4 regions of the Streptomyces sp. NPDC047081 genome follow, and region 1 is predicted to be linked to each of the others. Evidence: riboswitches for the same ligand, from Rfam matches in the RefSeq annotation. Region 1 holds a riboswitch; each other region holds the start of a gene.

Region 1 (4,857 bases):
GATGACCGACGCGGCGATCGGCATCGCGGTCTTCAACAACGACCACAAGGCCTTCGACGCGGCCCTCAAGCGGTTCCGCAACCGCGTGCCCGCCTACTTCTACCTGGAGAAGGACGGCCAGGTGCCGCTCACCCCGGCCGGCTCCACGGTGAACACCCCGCAGAAGCTGACGACGTACTGGTTCAAGCAGACCCGCTTCAAGGACGGCCTCGCCCAGGAGACCTGCCGCAACTTCAAGCACGTCGGCTACTCCCTCGCCGCCACCGCCCACATCGCCGAGACCGCCTGGCACCAGGGCGTCGACCTGTACGGCGAGGTCAAGGACCGGCTGAAGGCCGCGCTCGACTTCCACGCCCGCTACCAGATGGGGGAGAACCCGCCGGCCTGGCTGTGCGGCGGCAAGGTCGACCGGAACATGGGCCCCGACCTGGAGGTGGCCCTCAACCACCTGGAGAACCGTCTCGACATGAAGGTCCCCTACGCCCACAAGCTCGCCGAGGAGACCCGCCCGGCCGGCACCGACGACCTCTTCGTCTCCTGGGAGACCCTGACCCACGCGAACAACCCCGGAGCGTGAAGACACTCAGGGAAGCCACTTGGGGAAAACACTCAGGGCCGGAATCCAGTGACTGGATTCCGGCCCTGAGCCTTGAGTAGCGGGGACAGGATTTGAACCTGCGACCTCTGGGTTATGAGCCCAGCGAGCTACCGAGCTGCTCCACCCCGCGTCGGTGTGTCACCAGCATACGCCATCCGCGGGACGCTCAGCACCACGGTTTACTTCCGCCCCTCCTCACCTGCGTCATTCGGTCGGCCCACACCACTCGCCGCCCGGCCCCGCTCCAGGAAGCCTGGACTTGTGGATCATGAGCGGCCGTACGCGAGCGCCGGCGGACGGCTGTCCCGGGACGCCGTCGCCTTCCTGCGTGTGCTGCCCGTGCTGCTGATCGCCGGGGGGATCCTGTACGACAGCCTCACCCCGAAGGACTTCACCGCCGCCCCCTTCTTCACGGCCGCCCCGCTCGTCGCAGCGCCCGTCCTCTCACTCGCCGCCACCGCGGTCACCGGTGCCATCGCCACCCTCGCCACCTACGGGGTCCACGTCCGCTTCGGCTGGGGGCCCGACGCCGACACGCTCACCGAGGCCGTCACCGTGGCCACGGTCGCCCTGCTCGCGGCCGGCATCAACCGGGTCGTGGCCCGCGGCGACGCGCGGCTCGCCTCCACCCGCGAGATCGCCGAGGCCGCCCAGCGCGCCGTACTGCCCGAACCCGCCGAGCGCATCGCCGGGTTCGACATCGCGGCACGCTACGAGGCGGCGCAGGCCGACGCGTTCATCGGCGGCGATCTGTACGCGGTGCAGGACACCCCGTACGGCGTCCGGCTCGTCGTCGGCGATGTGCGGGGCAAGGGGATGGGCGCGGTGGCCGCCGTCGCCGTCGTCATCGGGGCCTTCCGGGAGGCGGCCGAGCAGGAGGCGACCCTGGAGGCGGTCGCGGGGCGGCTGGAGCGGGCGCTGGCCCGCGAGGGCACCCGGCGCGCCGGGCTCGACGCCTTCGAGGGGTTCACCACCGCCGTACTCGCCGAACTCCCGCACGACGACGGGGTGTTGCGGATCGTCAACCGTGGCCACCCGCCCCCGCTGCTCCTGTGCCCCGACGGCACCGTACGCACCCTGCACCCGAGCGAGCCCGCGCTGCCGCTCGGCATGGGCGAGCTGGGCGCCTGGCCCGACCGCGCCGAGGAGACGAAGTTCCCCGGCGGAGCCACCCTGCTGCTTTACACGGACGGGCTGTCCGAGGCGCGCGACGGACAGGGCGAGTTCTACGACCCCGCGGCCCGGCTCGCCGGCCGGGTCTTCCGCGAACCCGGCGTACTGCTCGACACCCTCGCGCGCGGGGTGCGCCGGCACACCGGGGACGGCACCACGGACGACATGGCGCTGCTCGCCGTACGCAGGCCGTGACTCTCTGCATAACAACTGACATACCGTCAATGCCTGTGAAGATCCTGAGGGCGGGTCAACTCGCCCGTTTTTCGCCGTCCATGGGCCCTACGTCCAGCCAGGATTCGTTAATGATCAAGCCGAACAGCTTGGAAACGACCCCCCGGGTCTATTAACGTTCGATAACGCAGCGCGGTCGTCCCAGCCGTCACAAGAGGCGGCTCCGTGCGCACGCGCCGAATCCCGCAAGGGAACCGGGGAACCACCACCCTGGGGTGAATCGCGCGGAGACCGCCGTGGACCCACGGCAGGTTTACGCGCGTAGGAGACCTTCCTGCTCCGAACCCGTCAGCTAACCCGGTAGGCGAGAAGGAAGGAAAGGAGCACGCCCACGTGGCGTCCAACCCGCCTGCCCCGGCAGCCCCGTTCGTGCCGAGCACCGAGCCTTTCGGCTTCGCCGGCCCCCGCACCGAAGAGGGCCAGTGGGAGGAGTGGAACCCCACCGCGGACTCCATCGCTCCGGTACGCGGCCGGCACCGTGTCGCCAAGCAGCGCGGCGGGGGACTCGCCCGCAGCTCCACGGTTCTCGGCGTCGGCGTCATAGCCGCCGTCGGCGCGGGCGGCATGGCCAGCGCCAACACCGGGAAGCCGCCGGTCTCCATCTCCATGCCCGATCTGCCCTCCGTCGGCGCCGTGTTCGGCGGCTCCTCCGAGGCACCCAAGGGCTCCGCGACCGCGCTCAGCTCCGTCGGCGTGACCACCGAGGACACCACGCAGGGCGCCCGGGACGCGGGCGAGGCGCTGCGCGACCGGATCATGGCGCAGGCCGAGTCGCAGCAGGTCCAGGTCGACAGCAAGGCCCAGTCCGCCACCGAGGCGGCGCTCGCCAGGCAGATCGACGACGCGGCCGCCAAGGCCGAGCAGGACGCGGCGGCCAAGGCCAAGGCCGCCAAGGCGAAGGCGGAGGCGGCGGCCGAGAAGGCGGCCGAGGCCGCGAAGCTCGCCGAGCTGGCCAAGCAGTACAAGCTGCCGGTCGTGTCCTACACGATCACCGGCACCTTCGGACAGGCCGGCTCCATGTGGTCCTCCGGCTACCACACGGGCCTCGACTTCGCCGCCCCGACGGGCACGCTCATCAAGGCGATCCACTCCGGCACCGTCACGGAGGCCGGCTGGGCGGGGTCGTACGGCTACCGCACGATCATCACGCTCGACGACGGTACGGAGCTGTGGTTCTGCCACCAGTCGTCGATCAGCGTGAGCGTCGGGCAGAAGGTCGCCACGGGTGACGTCATCGGCCGCGTGGGCGCGACGGGCAACGTGACCGGGCCGCACCTGCACCTGGAGGTCCACCCGAACGGCCAGTCCGACGGCATCGACCCGATGACGTGGCTGCGCAGCAAGGGCCTGAACCCGTAACGCTCCGGTGTTGTTTACACGATGTTTGCGGGTGACCCGGAAGGCCGGGCTCCAGGGCGGGCGTTGACGCTGAACATGACTGCCACTCCTTCTCCTTCCCTGCGCAAGCTCGGCTCCTCCGACCTGGAGGTCTTCCCGCTCTGCCTCGGCGGCAACGTCTTCGGCTGGACCGCCGACGAGGCGACGTCCTTCGCCGTCCTGGACGCGTACGCGGCCGCGGGCGGCAACTTCGTGGACACCGCCGACGGCTACTCGGCCTGGGTGCCCGGCAACAAGGGCGGCGAGTCCGAGACGATCATCGGCAAGTGGGTCAAGGCCCGCGGCAACCGGTCCGACGTCGTCATCGCGACCAAGGTGAGCCAGCACCCGGAGTACCAGGGCCTGTCCGCGGCCAACATCAAGGCCGCCGCCGACGCGTCCCTGCGCCGCCTCGGCACCGACTACATCGACCTCTACTACACCCACTTCGACAAGCCCGAGGTGCCGGTCGAGGAGATCATCGGCGCGCTGGACGAGCTGGTGCGGGCGGGCAAGGTGCGCAACATCGCCGCGTCCAACATCTCGGCGGAGCGGCTGCGGGCGTCGCTGGAGTTCTCCGACCGCGAGGGCCTGGCCAAGTACGTGGCTCTCCAGCCGCACTACAACCTGGTCTCCCGCGACACGTACGAGGGCGACCTCCAGGACCTCGCCGCGCAGTACGGCCTCGCGGCGGTCCCGTACTACGCGCTGGCGGCGGGCTTCCTGACGGGCAAGTACCGCCCCGGTACGAAGGTGGACAGCGTGAGGGCGGCGGGCGCGTCGAAGCACGCGGACTCGGAACGGGGGCAGCGCGTCCTGACGGCCCTGGACGAAATCGCGGAAACCCGCGGGGTCCCGATCCCGACGGTGGCCCTGTCGTGGCTGGCAGCCCAGCCGACAGTAGCGTCCCCGATCGCATCGGCCCGCACGCTGGAGCAACTCCCGGCACTACTGGGGGTGGCGGACCTGACCCTGACGACTGCGGAACTCACACGACTGACGCAGGCGTCGGCCTGACGATCGACCGGACTCTTTTTCTGCCGGTCCTGATCCTCCGTCGGCTTCTTCTTTCCGCCGCAACGGCGTCCAGCCACGCCGGCGTTCCCCGGCGGTGCCGACCCCTCCGCAACCCCTACGACCGATACGGGTTGTACGAGGGATACGGCCCCGCCGGCCCCGTCGGATACCCGTAGCCGTACCCGTACGCCCCGTACACCGGCCAAGGCGGCGCAGCCACCGGCACAGGCGGCGCAGTCACCCGCGCCGCATAGTCCAGCGCCGGCCGAGCCACCTCCCGCCGCAGCCACAGCTCGTTCAGCAACTCCCGCTCCCGCAGGGCGAAATCCGCCCCGCCCCGCCCCCGCCGCCCCCGATGCCGCAGAAACGCCAGCGACGTCGCGTACGCCTCGTACTCCGTCACCGCCCGCCCCGCCGGCTTCCCGAAGTGGTGCACGGCATAGTCCCGGGCCAGCCGC
Region 2 (4,857 bases), on a different contig from region 1:
GGCGTCGTACTCGGCGGGCTGTCCTTCCTGCTGATGGTGCTGCCGACCTCGGGGCACGCGAACGACGACTACCTGATGTCGGCCTGGTGGATCGTGGGCTCGTACTTCCTGCTGGGCCTCGGCGACATCCTGCTGGAGACCTCCGGCATGTCGGCCACGACCAAACTCGCCCCGGCCGCCTTCTCCAGCCAGACCATGTCCCTCTGGTTCCTGTCCCTGGCCCTCGCCAACGGCATCCAGGCCCAGACCGTGAAGCTCTACGACGACGTCTCCAAGCCCGCCTACTTCGGCGTCAACGGCGCGATCGCGGTGGCCGCGGGCCTCGCGGTCATGGCCGCGGCGCCCTGGCTGCGCCGCACGATGCACCCGGTCCACTGAAGCCAACGGGGTCCCGCTCATGCACATCCGTACGTCCCTCCCCCACGACACGACCCACGAGGACCTCTGGATCCCCCTCCCGGACCAGACGCTGCTGTACGCGCGCGTGTGGCGCCCGCTGACCGACGAACCCGTACCGGCGCTCCTGGAGTACCTCCCGTACCGCCTGACCGACTGGACCGCGCCCCGCGACCACCAGCGCCACCCCTGGTACGCCGGCCACGGCTACGCCTCCGTCCGCGTCGACATCCGCGGGCACGGCAACAGCGAGGGCATGCCGGGCGACGAGTACTCGGCGACCGAGCTGGCCGACGGGGTCGCCGTCGTCAACTGGCTTGCGGAGCAGCCCTGGTGCAATGGGAAAGTCGGCATGTTCGGCATCTCCTGGGGCGGCTTCAACTCCCTCCAGATCGCGGCCCTCGCGCCCGAGCCGCTCAAGGCGATCGTCACGGTGTGCTCCACGGACGATCGCTATGACAACGACGTGCACTACATGGGAGGTTCCGTCCTCGCCGTCGACATGCACGCGTGGGCGGCGACCATGCTCGCCTTCGTCTCCCGCCCGCCCGACCCGCTGTACGTCGGCCCGGTCTGGCGGGACATGTGGCTCAAGCGCCTGGAGACGGTCGACCCGTTCATCCACACCTGGCTCGAACACCAGACCAGGGACGAATACTGGCGGCACGGCAGCGTCTGCGAGGACTACGGCGCCATCGAGGCCGCGGTCCTCGCGGTGGGCGGCTGGCACGACCCGTACCGGGACACGGTGCTGCGGCTGGTGGAACACCTCCCGGCCGATCGGGTACGGGGACTGATCGGGCCGTGGTCGCACCAGTACCCGGACCGGGGGCTGCCGCCGGGGCCCGCGATCGGGTTCCTCCAGGAGACGCTGCGGTGGTGGGACCAGCACCTCAAGGGCGCCGACACGGGTGTGATGCGCGAGCCGCTCCTGAGGGCGTACGTCAGCGACCCGCACCCTCCGGTCACGGTCTACGACACCCTCCCCGGCCGCTGGGTCGGCGAGCCCGCCTGGCCCTCGCCGAACGTCACGACGATCTCGTACGGCCTTCGGGGCGACCCCGTGCCGGTCCGCTCCCCCCAGCACACCGGCCTCGACGCCGGCCGCTTCTTCCCCTTCGGCAACGACGCCGACCTCCCGCCCGACCAGCGCGACGAGGACGCCCGCTCGGCCTGCTTCGACTTCGAGGTCGCCGAGGAGACCTGGGTGCTGGGGCGGCCCAGGGTCCGGCTGCGGCTGACCTCCCAGGCGCCACGTGGACAGGTCGTCGCCCGCCTGTGCGACGTCGCGCCGGACGGCTCCTCGACCCTCGTCACGCGCGGCGCGCTGAACCTCTCCGCGCGGCACGGGCGGGAAAAGGACGTCCCCTGGACACCCGGCGCCACCGAGGACGTCGAGTTCGAGCTGAACGGCATCGGGCACGCCTTCCCGCCCGGGCACCGGCTCCGTGTCGCCGTGTCCTCCGCGTACTGGCCGTGGATCTGGCCGCAGCCGGAGTCGGCGGCCGGGTTCACGCTGGACCCGGCGGGCAGCTCGCTGGAACTGCCCGCACGCGCGCGTGCGTCGGAGGAACCGGCGATCGCCTTCGAGGAGCCGGAGCAGTACGAGCCGCTCGGCGTCAACCACCCCGTCACGCTGGACGAACCGCGGCCCGAGCGGCTGGTCGTGCGGGACGTCGCCAGGGGTGAGTGGCGGCTGGAGGTCGACCCGCGGTACGGCGGCACGCGCGTGTACCCGGACGGTCTGGAGTTCACCGAGGACGCGCTGGAGACGTACACGATCCAGGAGGGCGATCCGCTGTCGGCCCGTACCCGTTCCGACTGGTCGATCCGGCTGCACCGCCCGGATCTGCCCTGGGAGACGACGATCCGTACGCGCTCCGAGATCACCTGTGACGCGGAGTCCTTTTTGACCTCCAATGAGGTTGTTTGCGCGGAGGGCGGCGAGGTCGTCTTCCACCGGACCTGGGAGAAGCGGATTCCACGGACGGCCGGTTGACGGTGAGTTGAGGGCATTGCCCGATTTGCGACTCTTGTGGATTGCAGTGAGTTGGCTCACGCCGGACCATGATCCGCATTCCGCCGCATTTCGGCCGATCCGCCTTTTCCGGTATGCCAGTTGAGGCTTGGCAGCCGCAAAGGATCAAGTGCCTCATATGACTCAGAGCAAGGTCAATAGGGGTGTTCTGTGAATCCGGCACTTGTTCCGGACATGTGCTCTCGCATACGTTCCCGGCCTGTCGGGCGGACGCCGAATCCTGCCACCGCCCGAGCCATCCACCGAGAACGTACGGGCAGGAGCGGGGGACCCAGGTAAGTCGCCGGGCCGGGGCGTCTTCGGACATTCCGGACCGGCTTTGGGGTGAAGTCGTGTCGCCTTGCGGCGGCGCGGCCGGGCATCTCCCGCCCGAACCCGACAGCTCACCTCGCAGGCGACGGAGAGGAACCCGTCATGTCTGCTGCCGCTCAGCACCGCCGCTCCAGAGGCTCCCGTCTCGCCCGCAAGCTCGCCGTCGTGAGCCTCGGCGCCACCGTCCTCGCCCTCCCGGTCATCGGCGCGACCAGCGCCTCCGCGGCCACCACCACGACCGTGACCGCCACCTCGCTGGGGTACGCCAACAACCTCGACGGCTGGATCCGCGCCTCCCTCCAGGTCATGGCGCAGCACGGCATCCCCGGCACGTACAACGGCATCTACCGCAACGTGATCCGCGAGTCCTCCGGCAACCCGTACGCCATCAACAACTGGGACTCCAACGCGCTCGCGGGCACCCCGTCGAAGGGCCTGCTCCAGGTCATCGACCCGACCTTCGCCGCGTACCACGTCTCGGGCACCTCGTACGACCCGTACGACCCGGTCGCCAACATCACCGCCGCCTGCAACTACGCGGCCCAGCGGTACGGCTCCATCGACAACGTGTGGGGCGCCTACTAGGAGGCGCCACCGGGCCCCGTCGCTACCGGGCCTGCGGGAACAGTCTTTCGAGGACGACGGCGATGCCGTCGTCCTCGTTCGACAGGGTGATCTCGTCGGCCACCGACTTGAGTTCGGGATGGGCGTTGGCCATCGCGACGCCGTGCGCGGCCCAGTCGAACATCGGGATGTCGTTGGGCATGTCCCCGAAGGCGATCGTCTGGTGCGGGCCCAGGCCCAGGTGTTCGGCGGCGAGCGCCAGGCCGGTCGCCTTGGTGATGCCGCATGGCTGGAGTTCGACGGTCCCAGGCCCCGACATGGTGACGGTGGCGAGGGAACCGACCACCGCGCGCGCGGTCGAGGCCAACTCGTCGTCGGACAGGTCGGGATGGCGCAGCAGCACCTTGCTGATGGGCTCGCACCACAGGTCGTCGCGGCGGCTGACCCGGACCGCCGGCAGGGTCGGGTGCGGCATCAGATAGCCGGGCTCGATGAGCGTGAGCCCGTCGACGCCGTCCTGGTCGACGGCCGCGTACACCTGGCCCACCTCGGCCTCGATCTTGCCGAGCGCGGTCTCGGCCAGCTCCCGGTCCAGGGTGACCGACCACAGCAGACGGTCCGCGCCGGCGTCGTACACCTGCGCGCCCTGCCCGCACACCGCGAGCCCGCTGCTGCCGAGGTCGTCGAGGAGCGGCCGCACTCTGGGGGCCGGCCGGCCCGTCACGACGAGGTGCCGGGCACCGGCCTCCGCCACCCGCGCGAGGGCGGCGAGGGACCGGTCGGACAGCGTGTCGTCGCCTCTGAGCAGCGTGCCGTCCAGGTCGGTGGCGACGAGTGCATATGCGGTGGGTGCGGCCATGATCAGAGAATACGGACAGGACGCCCAACGGACTCATCGCGAACCGGCCGACCGCCTTGTTCACCTGCGTATCTCAGTCAACTCCCGTACCTGTGTCTGCTCTTCGGGGCGGGCGGTGGCGTATGCCGTCGTCAGGCGTGAGCGGCCACCAGGTGCTTGGCCAGCCTCGGCGAGGCGAACTCCGTGCCGCACACGAACCGCATCACCGGGCCGTACGAGGACGCGGACGGCAGGCCGGTGAAGTACAGGCCGGGGACCGAGGAGACGTAACCGGCGCCGAGCTTGGGCGTGCCGCGGCTCACGGCGAGGCCGGTGCGCAGCTCGTGGCCGAGGAAGTCCATCGCCGCTATGTCGACGCGGTAGCCGGTGGCGGCGATGACGTGGTCCGCGGAGAGGGTCTCCGTGCGGCCGGCGTGGCTGCGGACCGTGAGCGTGGGGCTGCCGCCGTCCGCGTCCGTGCGGACGATCCGCTCGACCTCGCTGACCTGCACCTTGCCCTCGAAACGGTCGCGCAGCCACCAGGCGCCGAGCGGGCCGAGGACGCGGCGGACCAGGTAGTGGCGGGTCTCGGCGGGCAGGTAGCGGTACGGGTGCGGGTAGTAGCTCAGGGCCCACAGGGACCAGGCGCGGCCGAAGGGTGACTCGGGGCGCAGCTTCGGCTGCTTCCAGGGCGGTGCGCCGAAGGCGA
Region 3 (4,857 bases), on a different contig from region 1:
GGCAGCATCACATGGCTGAGCGCCGCGTCAACGTCGGCTGGGCCGAGGGCCTCCACGCCCGCCCCGCTTCCATCTTCGTCCGGGCCGCCACGGCCGCAGGTATCCCGGTGACGATCGCCAAGGCCGACGGCAACCCCGTCAACGCGGCCTCCATGCTGGCCGTCCTGGGCCTGGGCGCCCAGGGTGGCGAGGAGATCGTCCTCGCCTCCGACGCCGAGGGTGCGGACGTCGCCCTCGACCGACTGGCCAAGCTGGTCTCCGAGGGTCTCGAGGAACTTCCCGAGACCGTCTGATCAGGGCATCACAGAAGGGCTCGTCCGAATTACCGGGCGAGCCCTTCGCATTTCCTGCACAGAGACCACGGAATTCCACTCGGGGGCAGCATGAATAAACCCCCGGGAATTCTCACTTCTTTGTATACGGCGCCTGTGTTAATGCCGCAGGCTCGGCATGTTTACGGGATGTTGCGAGTTCCTCACACGCTCGGCGCCGGTACCGAACCGCAGCCGGTGCGCCGCGCTGGAGCGCTCGGTGTGGAGGGTGGTGACGGCACGCGCGCGTTCGCTGTCGCCGCGCGCCACGGCGTCGACGATCGCGCCGTGCTCCGCCCAGGACTCCACGGGGTTGGCGGGCGCGTCCACGGCGTACATCCAGGCGATCTTGTGGCGCAGCTGGGTCAGCATCGAGGTCAGGGCGGGGCTGGCGGAGGCCTGGGCGAGCGTCTCGTGGAACCAGCCGCCCAGGGAGCGCAGATCCTCGCTGTTGCCCCTCCTGGCCCGCTCCTGGCCCAGTCTGACCAGGCCGCGCAGGACCTTGAGGTGGGCCTCGGTGCGGCGCTGGGCGGCCCGGGAGGCGCCGAGCGGCTCCAGGAGCATGCGCATCTCCAGCAGGTCGGCGGCCTCCTGCTCGTTCGGTTCGGCCACGCACGCGCCCGCGTGCCGGCGGGTCACCACGAAGCCCTCGGCCTCCAGGGTGCGCAGGGCCTCGCGGACGGGGACGCGCGAGACGCCGTAGCGGCGGGCCAGGAGTTCCTCGGTGAGGCGGCTCCCGCGCTCGTAGACACCGGCGACGATGTCGTCTCTGATCGCCGTGCATACCGAGTGCGCCGGAATACGCATGACCGACCTCCGTCTTAATCCCCGTGAAACGTCGCCGATTGACGTGTGTTCCGTGACTCTATTGCAATCGGCGGGAATTTCCGACGGGGGGCCGGAATCCATGGATATTTTTTGGACAGCAACCGGACGGAAACGGCGAAACCCCGGCTCGTGGAGCCGGGGTTCCGGAAGATCTCGCGGTCCGTCGTCAGACGTTCACGCCGTGCGAGCGCAGGTACGCGACGGGGTCGACGTCCGAGCCGTAGTCGGGGGTCGTACGGGCCTCGAAGTGCAGGTGCGGTCCGGTGACGTTGCCGGTCGCGCCGGAGAGGCCGATCTGCTGGCCCGGGGCGACCTTCTGGCCCACCGAGACACCGATGGACGACAGATGGCCGTACTGGGTGTACATGCCGTCGCTCATCTTGATCACGATGTTGTTGCCGTACGAGCCGCCCCACCCGGCCTCGACGACCGTGCCGGAGCCGACCGCGTGCACGGACGTACCACTGGCCGCGTGGAAGTCGATGCCTGTGTGGCTGCCGGAGGACCACAGAGAGCTGCTGGCCTTGTAGCCCGTGGAGACATAGGAGTTGGCGATCGGCGCCACGAAGGTGTTGAGGCGCTTGCGCTCGGCCTCGCGGGCGGCGCGCTGCTTGGCCTCGCGCTCCGCCTTGGCCTTGGCGACGGCCTTCTTGCGCGCGGCTTCGGCGGCGGCCTTCTTGCGGGCGGCCTCCTCGGCGGCCTGCTTCTGCGCGTCGGCCTGGGCGTCGATCTTGTCGGCTATGGAGTCGCCGATGGCGATGACGGGGTTGAGACCGGTCTGCTCGACGGTGCTCTCGACCGAGTTGTCGGCGGCGAGCGCGGGGGCCGCGAGGGTACCGATGACACCGGTGGTGGCGAGGGCTGCGACGCCGGCCGCCTGGACGGTGGAGCGCTTGAGCTTGCCGGGACGGCGGTGCTTCCCGGTGGCGCACATGAACGCCATGTACTGGCTGGTCCTTTCCTTCCTTCTCGCCTACCGGGTTAGCTGACGGGTTCGGAGCAGGAAGGTCTCCTACGGGCCCCCTCGCCGGAGCGCGGGCGTCCGATTCACCCCAGGGACTGCGTGGGTCCCCGGCTCCCCTGGCTCGCGCCGTACGGGGACTCGGCGATGACTGTCCGGTGCCGCGGATGCGGCGCGGTGCCTGACGGACAGCCCGGACGACGCTAAGCGGGGCGACTTTCAATCCCCAAACGGATCACGGTGTTTGTAGCGCATCCCACAGGGCAGACAGGCAACCTCCGCCCCAATTCGGACATAAGAGGGCCCTGGTGACGCATCAGTCACCAGGGCCCTCCACGCGCGCGTGCCGCTACTCGGCGGACACCACGGTCACTTCGCCGATGCCGAGCGCCTCCACGGGCGCCTTGATCTGCGCCGCGTCGCCGACGAGGACGGTCACCAGGCGGTCCACCGGGAACGCGCTCACGGCCGCCGCGGTGGCCTCCACGGTGCCGGTCGCGGCGAGCTGCCGGTACAGCGTGGCCTGGTAGTCGTCGGGCAGGTGCTGCTCTACCTGGTCGGCCAGCGTGCTCGCGACGGCCGCCGCGGTCTCGTACTTGAGCGGCGCGACTCCGACGAGGTTCTGTACGGCGACGTCCCGCTCCGCGTCGGTGAGGCCGCCCTCGGCGAGGGTGCGCAGCACCTTCCAGAGGTCGTCCAGCGCCGGGCCGGTGTTCGGGGTGTCGACGGAGCCGCTGATGGCGAGCATCGAGGCGCCGGTGCCGTCCGGGGCGGAGCGCAGCACCTGGCCGAACGCCCGCACACCGTAGGTGTAGCCCTTCTCCTCGCGCAGGACGCGGTCCAGGCGGGAGGTGAGGGTGCCGCCGAGGCAGTACGTGCCGAGCACCTGCGCGGGCCACACGCGGTCGTGCCGGTCGGCGCCGACGCGGCCGATGAGCAGCTGGGTCTGGACGGCGCCGGGACGGTCGACGATGAACACGCGGCCGGTGTCGTCGGCGGTGACCGGCGGCACCGGGCGGGGCTCGGCGGTGGAGCCCGTCCAGGTGCCCAGGGTCTCGCCGAGCAGTGCGTCCAGGTCGATGCCGGTGAGGTCGCCGACGACCACGGCGGTGGCGGTGGCGGGCCGGACATGGCGGTCGTAGAAGGCGCGTACGGCCGCCGCGTCGATCTTCTCGACGGTCTCCTCGGTGCCCTGGCGCGGGCGGGACATGCGCGAGGTCGCCGGGAACAGCTGCCGGGAGAGTTCCTTGGCGGCCCGCCGGGAGGGGTTGGCCAGCTCGTGCGGGATCTCGTCGAGGCGGTTGCGGACCAGCCGCTCGACCTCGCTGTCGGCGAACGCGGGCGCCCTGAGGGCGTCGGCGAGCAGGCCGAGCGCCTTGGCCAGGCGGGAGGCCGGCACCTCCAGGCTGAGGCGGACGCCGGGGTGGTCGGCGTGCGCGTCGAGGGTGGCGCCGCAGCGCTCCAGCTCGGCGGCGAAGTCCTCCGCGGAGTGCTTGTCGGTGCCCTCGGAGAAGGCGCGCGCCATGATCGTGGCGACGCCTTCGAAGTCGGCCGGCTCGGCCTCCAGGGGCGCGTCCAGGAGGACCTCGACGGCGACGACCTGCTGGCCGGGGCGGTGGCAGCGCAGGACGGTCAGGCCGTTGCCGAGCGCCCCGCGCGTGGGCGCGGGGAACGCCCACGGCTTGGCCTCGCCCGCCTGGGGCTGCGGGTGGAACTGCATCGTGGCGAGCTCGGTCACTTGGCCGCCTCCTCGTTCTTGTCGCCGGCTTCGACCGTGGCCTCGGCCTCGGGGTCTTCGGGGGGATCCGCGTCCTCGGCGACCTCTCCGGTGACGGGTTCGTAGACGAGCACCGCGCGGTTGTCGGGCCGCAGGCGGGCCTTGGCGACCTCCTGGACCTCCTGCGGCGTCACCTCCAGGACGCGCTGCACCGCGGTCAGGGCGAGCTGCGGGTCGCCGAACAGGACGGCGAACCGGCACAGTTCGTCGGCGCGGCCGGCGACCGTGCCGAGCCGGTCGAGCCACTCGCGCTCCAACTGGGCCTGGGCGCGCTCCATTTCCTCGGCCGTGGGGCCCTCCTCGGCGAACCGGGCGAGCTCCTCGTCGATGGCGGCCTCGATGACTGGCACCTCGACGTCACCGGAGGTCTTCACGTCCAGCCAGCCCAGGGAGGGCGCTCCGGCCAGCCGCAGCAGGCCGAAGCCGGCCGCGACGGCCGTACGGTCGCGCCGCACCAGGCGGTTGTAGAGGCGGGAGGACTCGCCGCCACCGAGGACGGTCAGCGCCAGGTCGGCCGCGTCGCACGCGCGCGTGCCGTCGTGCGGGAGCCGGTAGGCGGCCATCAACGCGCGCGCGGGGACCTCCTCCTCGACGACCTCGCGCAGCTGCTCGCCGATGACCTCGGGCAGCGAGCCGTCGCGGGGCGCGGGCTTGCCGTCGTGCGAGGCGATGGAGCCGAAGTACTTCTCGACCCAGGCGAGGGTCTGCTCCGGGTCGATGTCGCCGACCACCGACAGGACGGCGTTGTTCGGCGCGTAGTACGTGCGGAAGAACGCGCGCGCGTCCTCCAGGGTCGCCGCGTCCAGGTCGGCCATCGAGCCGATCGGGGTGTGGTGGTAGGGGTGGCCCTCCGGGTAGGCGAGGGCGGTGAGCTTCTCGAACGCGGTGCCGTACGGGACGTTGTCGTAGCGCTGCCTGCGTTCGTTCTTCACCACATCCCGCTGGTTCTCCATGGACTCGTCGTCCAGGGCGGCCAGCAG
Region 4 (4,857 bases), on a different contig from region 1:
CGGCCGTACCTGGGTTCTCTCCGGGCCGACCAGCAGTTACGCCGTCCACCTCACCGAGGGTGACGAGCTGCTGCATCTGCACTGGGGGCCGCGGATCGCGCTCGCCGACGCCGAGGCGCTCGCCGAGCGTCCACTGCCCGTCTACCGGCCCTTCGAGTCGCAGCTCGACGGCCACGAGGAGTACCCGGTCGAGGGCGGCCCCCGCTTCGCCCGCCCCGCCCTGTCCGTGCGCACCGATGAGCGCCGCGGCACCGAGTGGACCTTCGAGGCCTACGAGGCGGAGGGCGACCACCTGCGGCTGCGCTTCCGGGACGGCGGCCTGGCCGTCACGCTGCACTACCGGATGCGCCACGACGTCGTGGAGCGCTGGGTCGAGCTGGGCAACGAAGGGCCCGCCCTGGAGCTGCTGCGGGCCGACTCCGCCACCTGGACCCTGCCCGACCGCGAGGACTGGCGCCTGTCCCAGCTGCACGGCCGCTGGGCCGCCGAGTCCCTGCTCACCGCCGCGCCGCTCACCTACGGCGAGAAGATCATCGGCAGCCGCCGCGGCCACACCGGACACCAGCACCTGCCCTGGGTCGCCCTCGACACCGACGCCACCGAGGAGCGCGGCGAGGTCTACGGCTGCGCGCTCGGCTGGTCCGGCTCCTGGCGCATCGCGGTGGCGCAACTCCCGGACGCGCGCGTGCAGATCACCGGCGGTGCCGGCTACGACGACTCCGGGCTGCTGAGGCTGGAGTCGGGGGAGTCGTACACCACCCCCGTCTTCGCCGGCCTGTGGAGCGACGGCGGCTTCGGCGGTGCGAGCCGGGCCTGGCACGCGTACCAGCGCGCGTACGTGATCCCGGACGCCGAGCAGGACCGCCCGGTGCTGTTCAACTCCTGGGAGGCCACCGAGTTCGACATCTCCGAGGAGCAGCAGGGCACGCTCGCCCGGCGGGCCGCGGCGATCGGCGTCGAGCTCTTCGTCGTCGACGACGGCTGGTTCGGCGAGCGCACCAGCGACCGCGCCGGGCTCGGCGACTGGACGCCCAACCCCGACCGCTTCCCCAAGGGCCTCGCACCGCTCGCCGACTACGTGCACGCGCTCGGCATGCAGTTCGGCATCTGGGTCGAGCCCGAAATGGTCAATCCGGACAGCGAGCTCTACCGCGCCCACCCCGACTGGGCGCAGTTCCAACCGGGACGAAAGCGGATGGAATTCCGCAATCAGCTCGTCCTCAACCTCGCCCGCGAGGACGTCCAGGAGTACCTCTGGGAGCGCCTCGACACACTCCTGACCAGCGCCCCGATCGACTACGTCAAGTGGGACTTCAACCGCTGCTTCACCGACGCCGGCTGGCCCGGCGAGGCCTATCCGCAGCGCCTGTGGGTCGACCATGTGCGCGCCTTTTACGCCCTGTTGGACCGCCTGCGGGCCGCCCACCCCGGCGTCGCCTTCGAGTCCTGCTCGGGCGGCGGCGGCCGGATCGACCTCGGCGTCATGAGCCGTACCGACCAGGTGTGGACCTCCGACAACACCGACCCGCTGGACCGGCTCGCCATCCAGCACGGCTTCAGCCAGATCCACCCCGCGCGCGTGATGGCCGCCTGGGTCACCGACAGCCCCAACACCCAGCTCAACGGCCGGATCAGCTCGCTGCGCTTCCGCTTCGTGAGCTCCATGGCCGGTGTGCTCGGGGTCGGCGGCGACCTCACCCAGTGGACCGAGGAGGAGCTCGCCGAGGCCGGTGAGTGGGTTGCCCTCTACAAGGAGATCCGCCCGCTCGTGCAGCACGGCGACCTCTACCGGCTGCGCCCGCCGACGGGCGGCCTGAGCGCGGTCCAGTACGTGCGCGGCGACGAGACGGTCGTCCTCGCCTGGCTCCAGGCGCAGAGTTACGGCGAACCCGTACCGGCGCTGCGACTGCGGGGCCTCGACCCCACAGCCTCGTACGAATGCCGTGAAACGGGCGAAGTTCACAGGGGTGCCGTATTGCTGCATCACGGACTGTGGACCGGACTGCGCGGCGACCTTGATGCGGCAGTCCTCCGCCTGCGCCGCATCTGAGCCTTCTGTCCGAATTGGCGTCTTCATTCCAACTCGCTCTGGAATAAGGAAAGCTGGAGCAGTGTCACGTGAGGAGCGTCATATCCGTGACGGTGCGTGCCCCGTCATGTTCACGTAATTCAGGTGCTTTTCAAGGGACTTTGGTCTCGGCGACTGCTTCCTGATTCACGGAGTGTGACGGGGAATTCCGGAAAGGGATCAAGGGAATCGCATTCACAGGGAACCGTCACTTGTCCCTTTGCGTCTTGGTCGCTTACGTTCCACACCAATCCGGACGGACGCCCAATCCTGCCGCCGCCCGGTGTCCGCACAACTCACCCGTGAACGGCAGGAGCGGGGGACCCACAGGTACAACCGCCTGGACCGGTCTCCGGAACAGGCTTGGGGTAAAGCCGCGCCGAAACGCGCGGCCGGACATCTCCAGTCCGCACCCGACAGCTCACCTCGCAGGCGCCGGAGAGGAATTCGCCATGCCCGCGAAGGGTAAGCACCGCCGCCCGAAGTCCCCGCGTCTTTCCCGCTCGATCGCCGTCGCCGGAACCGGTGGCGCCGCTCTCGCCCTCCCGCTCATGGGGGCCACCGGCGCCCATGCGGCCACCACGCAGTCCGCTTCCCAGTCGGTTTCCGAAAAGGCCGTCCAGTCCCTTCCGGTGACCCAGAAGAAGGCCGCCGAGAAGAAGAGCGCCGCCGACAACGCGGGTGCGCGCACCTATTCGGTGCGGGTCGGCGACTATCTCTCGAAGATCGCCGACGAGCAGAACGTCACCGGCGGCTGGAAGAAGCTCTACGCCGACAACCGCCAGGCCGTCGGCGACGACCCGTCGCTGATCCACCCCGGCCTGAAGCTCACCATCGGCAAGCAGGCCGCGACGAGCACCACCAAGTCCTCGTCCTCGGCCTCGTCCTCCTCCTCGGCCAAGTCGCAGTCGTCCTCCGCCAAGACGTCCGCCACCCGGACCGCCGAGACCACCAGCACCGCCACCGGCTTCACCCTCCCGGTCTCCGGCGGCACCATCGGCACCGGCTACCACGTGGCCGGCAGCATGTGGTCCAGCGGCTACCACACCGGCGTCGACTTCGTCGTCCCGACCGGCACCTCCCTCAAGGCCGTGGGCGCGGGCACGGTCGTCTCCGCGGGCTGGGGCGGCGCCTACGGCAACCAGGTCGTCATCAAGCTCGCCGACGGCTACTACGCCCAGTACGGCCACCTCTCCCAGCTCTCCGTCTCGGCCGGCCAGACCGTGACCGAGGGCCAGCAGATCGGCCTCTCCGGCGCGACCGGCAACGTCACCGGCCCGCACCTGCACTTCGAGATCCGCACCACGCCGGACTACGGCTCCGACGTGGACCCCGTGGCCTACCTCCGCTCGAAGGGCGTCGCCGTCGGCTGACCCCCGCCGACCCGACCGCCCGACACGCCGCCGAAGGCCGGACCCCGATCCCCGGGTCCGGCCTTCGGTGTGTCCGGCTCCGTCTGTTCGGGTTGCGGTGTTGCGGTCGTGTGGCGGGAGGGGCGGGGGTGTCGACAGGGAGGGGGCGCCGGCGGCACAGTGAACCCCGTTGCCCTGCAAGCGCTTTCTGCATCCGAAGGAGCCCCGCCTGTGACGACCACCCGCAGAGCATTCGGAGCCCTCGCCGCAGGCGCCGCCCTGGCCGCCCTCGCCCCTGCGCAAGGCGCGAGCGCCGCGCCCCGCCGGCGTCTCCTCGCCCACGACGACTTCCGGCGCGGCCTCGGCAAATGGGCCGTAGAACTGGAGAACGGCGGAACGGTCACCGCCTCGCGCGGGACGCTGGAGGTGGACGTACCCGCCGGCGCCACGGTCTGGTTCAGGCGGCGCCTCGACGGGCCGTACGCCATCGAGTACACCGCCACGGCCGTCTCCGAAGGCGGGGTCAACGACCGTGTGTCCGACCTCAACAACTTCTGGAACGCCACCGACGTCCGCTCCCCGGACGACATCTTCGCCACGCGGCGCGGCGGAGCACTGGCCGAGTACGACTACCTCCGCACGTACTACGTCGGCTACGGCGCCAACACCAACACCACGACCCGGCTGCGCCGTTACGTCGGCGAGGCCGGGGTCCGGCCGCTGATCTACGACTACACCGAGCCGCTGCTCGTCGCGAACGAGCCCAACCGGGTCCGGATCGTGTCCGACGGGTCGGCGGTCCGCTGGCGGAACAACGGGCGGCTCGTCTTCGACTACGACGACCAGGACCCGTACACAAGCGGGCATTTCGCCTTCCGGACGACCTGGAGTCATTTCCGGATCAGCGACTTCAGGGTCTGGCGGTTGACCCTTCAACAGCCCTGATCGGAAGGTTATTCCTGGCTTGGGGAGATCTTTAGAAGTGGCTTATCTCACCGCCCGTCAACCCCTTCTTACGGTCGCGTAGGTCACATTCGAAGGTGAATCATGAACAGCGTGGCAGACGATTCGAAGAGTGACAGCAGATCCGTGATCGGGTCGTACGTTGCGGTGGGGGACAGCTTCACCGAGGGCGTCGGCGACCCCGGCCCCGACGGGGCGTTCGTCGGCTGGGCCGACCGGTTCGCGGTGCTGCTCGCGGACCGCAGGCCCGAGGGCGACTTCGGCTACACCAACCTCGCCGTGCGCGGCAAACTGCTCGACCAGATCGTGGCGGACCAGGTTCCGAAGGCTCTTGAGCTGGCGCCGGACCTGGTCTCCTTCTGTGCGGGCGGTAACGACATCATCCGGCCCGGCACCGACCCCGACGAGGTCGCCGAGCGCTTCGAGCGGGCCGTCGTACGGCTCACCGAGGCCGTCGGCACCGTCATGGTGACG

What was found. A riboswitch is a leader RNA that binds a small molecule or an ion and turns the genes downstream of it on or off. The one in region 1 is predicted to bind cyclic di-AMP.
Positions count from the first base shown of each region.
Region 2: another riboswitch for cyclic di-AMP. It lies ahead of ABZ848_RS14160 (transglycosylase SLT domain-containing protein); the one in region 1 lies ahead of ABZ848_RS24665 (M23 family metallopeptidase).
Region 3: another riboswitch for cyclic di-AMP. It lies ahead of ABZ848_RS30325 (M23 family metallopeptidase); the one in region 1 lies ahead of ABZ848_RS24665 (M23 family metallopeptidase).
Region 4: another riboswitch for cyclic di-AMP. It lies ahead of ABZ848_RS15715 (LysM peptidoglycan-binding domain-containing M23 family metallopeptidase); the one in region 1 lies ahead of ABZ848_RS24665 (M23 family metallopeptidase).

Region 1 is NZ_JBEYUY010000012.1:269,234-274,090, forward strand. Features, by position in the region: gene ABZ848_RS24650 (alginate lyase family protein) at 1-577, shown strand, start outside; tRNA gene ABZ848_RS24655 (tRNA-Met) at 655-728, opposite strand; gene ABZ848_RS24660 (PP2C family protein-serine/threonine phosphatase) at 860-1,966, shown strand; cyclic di-AMP (ydaO/yuaA leader) riboswitch at 2,170-2,327, shown strand; gene ABZ848_RS24665 (M23 family metallopeptidase) at 2,339-3,364, shown strand; gene ABZ848_RS24670 (aldo/keto reductase) at 3,440-4,399, shown strand; gene ABZ848_RS24675 (PrsW family intramembrane metalloprotease) at 4,515-4,857, opposite strand, start outside.
Region 2 is NZ_JBEYUY010000006.1:257,682-262,538, forward strand. Features, by position in the region: gene ABZ848_RS14150 (peptide MFS transporter) at 1-378, shown strand, start outside; gene ABZ848_RS14155 (CocE/NonD family hydrolase) at 398-2,395, shown strand; cyclic di-AMP (ydaO/yuaA leader) riboswitch at 2,652-2,844, shown strand; gene ABZ848_RS14160 (transglycosylase SLT domain-containing protein) at 2,849-3,331, shown strand; gene ABZ848_RS14165 (HAD family hydrolase) at 3,354-4,169, opposite strand; gene ABZ848_RS14170 (FAD-dependent oxidoreductase) at 4,301-4,857, opposite strand, start outside.
Region 3 is NZ_JBEYUY010000018.1:65,817-70,673, forward strand. Features, by position in the region: gene ABZ848_RS30315 (HPr family phosphocarrier protein) at 12-293, shown strand; gene ABZ848_RS30320 (GntR family transcriptional regulator) at 432-1,118, opposite strand; gene ABZ848_RS30325 (M23 family metallopeptidase) at 1,306-2,082, opposite strand; cyclic di-AMP (ydaO/yuaA leader) riboswitch at 2,096-2,257, opposite strand; gene ABZ848_RS30330 (pitrilysin family protein) at 2,450-3,838, opposite strand; gene ABZ848_RS30335 (pitrilysin family protein) at 3,835-4,857, opposite strand, start outside.
Region 4 is NZ_JBEYUY010000007.1:141,569-146,425, forward strand. Features, by position in the region: gene ABZ848_RS15710 (alpha-galactosidase) at 1-2,050, shown strand, start outside; cyclic di-AMP (ydaO/yuaA leader) riboswitch at 2,351-2,516, shown strand; gene ABZ848_RS15715 (LysM peptidoglycan-binding domain-containing M23 family metallopeptidase) at 2,521-3,441, shown strand; gene ABZ848_RS15720 (DUF6250 domain-containing protein) at 3,652-4,365, shown strand; gene ABZ848_RS15725 (SGNH/GDSL hydrolase family protein) at 4,510-4,857, shown strand, end outside.